DNA from 2 places in the Pseudoalteromonas sp. MER144-MNA-CIBAN-0113 genome. Region 2 is predicted to be linked to the other one. Evidence: predicted binding sites of a transcription regulator. Region 2 holds the regulator's gene; the other holds the start of a gene.
The links. Region 2 encodes LexA, which represses DNA repair genes until DNA is damaged. Its sites were predicted from a motif close to TACTGTATNNNNATACAGTA; they were not measured.
Positions count from the first base shown of each region.

Region 1: a site for LexA is predicted at 1,134-1,153, ahead of ruvC (crossover junction endodeoxyribonuclease RuvC). Genes of this name have one in related genera too.

Region 1 is NZ_JBEOOG010000073.1:11,563-13,970, reverse strand. It holds gene ruvA (Holliday junction branch migration protein RuvA) at 1-557, opposite strand, end outside; gene ruvC (crossover junction endodeoxyribonuclease RuvC) at 560-1,084, opposite strand; gene AAEY57_RS15725 (ABC transporter permease) at 1,217-2,408, opposite strand, start outside.
Region 2 is NZ_JBEOOG010000021.1:25,465-27,872, forward strand. It holds gene coxB (cytochrome c oxidase subunit II) at 1-112, opposite strand, end outside; gene lexA (transcriptional repressor LexA) at 606-1,223, opposite strand; gene AAEY57_RS07690 (PaaI family thioesterase) at 1,422-1,865, shown strand; gene AAEY57_RS07695 (hypothetical protein) at 1,895-2,275, opposite strand.

The DNA.
Region 1 (2,408 bases), on a different contig from region 2:
ACTGATTTTACTGCTTTTTGCGCTTGTGGCAATTTATAACCGAGCGCCACTAACGCCGAAACCGCATCATCGGCCGCATTATTGGCTATAGTTGCATCGCTCGCAGGCTCTATTACGGCGCTATCGCTAAATGGGGTAAATAAGTCATTACCCCAATTTTTTAATCTGTCTTTCATTTCGAGCACTAAGCGCTCTGCGGTCTTTTTGCCCACCCCTGGTAGTTTAACCAAGGCAGTGGCATCTTCATTATTTACACAACTTACAAACTGCTGCGCCGACATGCCCGACAAAATAGCTAAGCCTAGTTTAGGCCCTACTCCATTGGCTTTTAACAGCTCTCTAAATAACGCACGTTCGGTTTTATTATTAAAGCCAAACAATAACTGTGCGTCTTCGCGTACTACAAAATGAGTGTACACAATGGCGTTGTCGCCTACTTTAGGCAAATCGTAAAAACAGGTCATTGGCATTTGTACTTCGTAGCCAACGCCGCTCACTTCTAATAGTATTTCTGGGGGCTGTTTTTCAACTAACACGCCGTTTAAGCGACCTATCATTGTTATTTCCTTAGACGTCCTCTAACGGTTTTGCTTGCGCTACCCGCTAGTTTTATTAAATTTTGTTCAGAGTGGGCATGGCAAATTGCAATTGCAAGCGCATCCGCCGCATCGGCTTGCGGCGTACCTGGCAGTTTAAGTATGTTTTTAACCATATGTTGAACTTGCGATTTATCTGCCCCACCGTTACCCACAACGGCTTGCTTTATTTGCCGTGCTGAGTATTCAAAAACCGGTAAGTCGGCCATAGAGGCACCGACAATCGCAGCACCACGGGCTTGACCTAGCTTTAAAGCAGAATCAGGGTTATGCGCCATAAATACTTTTTCTATAGCAAATGTTTCAGGCGAAAATTGCTCTATAAGTTGCGTAATGCCCTGGTAAATCATTTTAAGTCGGGTGGGAAAGTCATGATCGGCTAATTTAATACAGCCACTGCCTAAGTATGTAAACTTGGCACCTTGATGCGCAACCACACCGTAACCCGTTAAACGCGAGCCCGGATCGATCCCTAAAATTATGGCCAAACAGCACTCTCATTATTGTTATTTATTAATAGTGCTAATAATGCCAGAGCACTGTATAAATTACCAGTACAAAGCAAAAACAAAAATGCCTACTTAAAAAGTAGGCATTTAAACGCTATTTGGCTGGAAAGTTTACGCCAATGCGCGTACTAAGCCTTGGGTATTTTGTTTAAGCGTACGGGCAATCATAAAATAGCCTAACCCTGCTACAAACACGCCGCCAGCAACGGGGCCTATAATCCAAATATTAGGATGCAGCTTACCCGCTAAATCAAACATTTGCTGCTGAACAATCAATAACGCAATATCGCTGAAAAATGCAGCCACCAGTCCGGCTAAACCGCCCAGTAATAAAAACTCATACAAGGTGGCATTTTTGATTAATCGGCTTTTAGCGCCCAAAGTACGCAGTATCACAATTTCTTGCATCCGCTCACCTAAGCTTGCTTGCACCTGCGATATAAGTACCAACGCGCCACACAACACCACAATAGCCAGTACAAAGCCAATAGCTAACGACACTTGCTCAATAGTCGATTGAATTTGTTTAACAAAGTTGTCTACATCAATCGCTGTAATAGTAGGGTATGCTCGCAATAGCTGGCTAAAATCGCGCTTTTGCTCAGGCTCAATACGTACTGATGAAATATAGGTGGCCGGAAAGCTGCTAAGTACATCTGGGCTTAAAATAATAAAAAAGTTAGGCTTGAGGGTGGCCCAATTTACTTTTCGCACACTGGTTATTTTAGCATCAAACGACTGTGCACCAATTAAAAATGTAAGAGTATCGCCTAGTTTAACATCGAGGCGCTGCATCATTGACTCTTCCAGTGAGGCCTCGGCAACGGCGTCATCGCCAAACCACTGACCATCGATAATGTCATTTTGCGAAGGGACCTCGTTAAGCCAAGTTAAGTTAAGCTCGCGGCCAATGCCTGAGCGGGCTTCTTCGTCTTTTTTCTCGTTATCTTGCAATGACACTTCACGCGCAACCGCTTCACCGTTGACGGCATTTACGCGACCACGAATAGTCGGGTAAAACTCCGACACCTGAATGCCTTTTTGTGCTAAGTATTCATTTACCGGATCCAGCTCATTTTGCGTAATATTAACCAAAAAGGCATTAGGTGCATCGCTTGGTAACTGAGACTGCCAATCCGAAATAATGTCGTTTTTTAGCACAATTAAAAACAACAGTAATTTAATCGCTAGCGAAAAACTAATTAGCTGCACCGCATTAACGTTGGCGCGCTTTTGAATAGACGCAATAGCCAACGACCAGCTGTTACCTGGCTTTAAGCCTAGCTTTCGACCCCCGCCAAAT
Region 2 (2,408 bases):
CATTATTACTTATATCGGTTACGCCTTTACGCATATTATATTGGCTATTAGCAAGCACATTCTGCGAAAAAACAAACAATATAAGCCACAAGGAAGAACTCAGCTTACCCATGTGACGGCTCCTTTGATGCTATTGCTGACGCAAAGCGAAGAGGCATACGGCTTAAACGCCTATTCGTTATTTTTATTTTTTATAAGGGTGCTGGATTTAGTAAATGTGTGTTCTCAAAACGACTAAGCTGTGAGTTATTTTTATTCCAGCTCTTTAATAACTAGTTAAAAAATAAACAATAAGCAAGGTGAGTATGAAAAATAAACAAGGTGTATTTTTTAAAATGCGCAGCTAAAAAAATAGCAACTAGTCAGGCAATTAATCTAAGAGTCAGGTTTAGTAAGGGGTGTATTGAAATTACAGGATAGAAATATAAAAAATTGTTAACTTAAAAAAGCAGAGTAAATTTGTTTATTTATAAAGTATTTAGTGATTTTATTTATGATAGGAGAAGCACTTAACAACATATAGTCATACATTTGATAAGTTAGACATTGTGCTGCTAACAAACCCAGCGCCTAATCACTATTAAGCGCTAAATTATGCTTTAATACTACATCCAGTCAGCGTTACGAATAACACCTACCGCTAAGCCTTCAATATTGAACGACTCATTTTCTAAATCGACCTCAATAGCTGAAAACTCATCATTTTCAGCATGTAAGAGTACTTTTCTGCCCGCTTTTTCTAAACGCTTCACGGTTACATCGTCGTCAACACGGGCAACAATAACTTGTCCATTTTCGGCAACTTGGGTTTTATGCACAGCAAGTAAATCACCATCCATAATACCAATGTCTTTCATACTCATACCGTTAACACGCAATAAAAAATCGGCCGCAGGTTTAAACATTAAAGGGTCAATTTTACAGTGGCTTTCTACATGCTGTTGCGCCAATATAGGCTCACCGGCAGCCACCCTGCCAATTAAAGGTAAGCCTAACTGCTCTGGCTCCTCTTCTTCAACAAGCTGAATGCCCCGACTCGCGCCTGGCTTCATTTTAATCACACCTTTTTTGGCCAGTGCTTTTAAGTGTTCTTCTGCAGCATTCGCACTTTTAAAACCCAGTGTTTGTGCAATTTCGGCACGTGTAGGAGGCATACCAGTGTCTTTAATAAACACTTTAATGAGTTCGAGTATTTGCGCTTGGCGTTTCGTTAATGGTCGCATACAACTGGTTTTCCATACAGTACAATTAACTGTGAGTATATACAGTTATTTAAAAATCGCAAATATAAATTAATGCCTTATATGCCGTTATCATCAAACAATAACCTACTTTAAAAGCAGGGTGATAAATGTAATTATTAGCAACGCATTATCATATTAATAAATTTTAATTCTCAATTACTTATCCAAGGAGCTAGCATGAGTATTTGGCATCAACCGATTACATTAGAGTTTTGTAAGCAATTAGATCAAGGTATTACAGGCCAAGGGACACTCATGAAAACCATGGGAATAGAAATCAGTGAAATTGGTGATGACTACTTAGTGGCAACTATGCCGGCAATTCCAGAGCATCATAACCCTATGGGTATCGTTCATGGTGGTGCAAATGTGGTGCTTGCTGAAACAGTAGCAAGTTATGCCGCTAATTTTGTGGTTGATTTCAATCGGTTTTATTGTGTTGGCCAAGAGATCAGTGCAAGTCATTTAAAGGCATCACGCAATGGCACATTAACGGCCACAGCGAGAGCTTATCATATCGGCAAGCGCAGCTCGGTTTGGGATATTAAAATAACCAATAGCCGCAATGAGCTTTGCTGCGTATCACGTATGACCGCAGCCGTAGTAGAGCGAAAAGGCTAGTAAGTCAATTAACCAAGGTTGAAATTAAATTACTTTTCGAAAGGGTAAATAGTAATTTCTACGCCTGCACCAATTGCAGATATACGTAACAAGGTATCTGCATGTAAGGCTTGGTTAAAGCATTTTGGCGAAGTGCCAGACTCAAACCCAATATCGAAAGTTCTGCGTGAACAACTCAACCATTGCTTTAATGCATTGCGTGAACACGACTCGATTAACTCACACAAGTGATTAATCGCTTTATCTGGCGTGGTTATTTCACCTGCAACCTCAATGCGAGCAAGTTGACGGTATTCGTCTTTATCATAATGTAAAATAGTTGCGACCTTTTTTAAATCAGCAACTAATACGCTAATATCTTGCTTTGACTCAAGCTCTAGATCTACATTTAAAAATTGAATTTCCGACATTATCTCGTTTTTACCCTCTATTAATCTCATTGCAAACTTTAACGCAGTTTTACCGTTATACCAAATCAACAACGCAGGAATCACTGCATTAACGCGTTTTTAGCGTTAGCCTCTGAATATTGCCCACTATTTA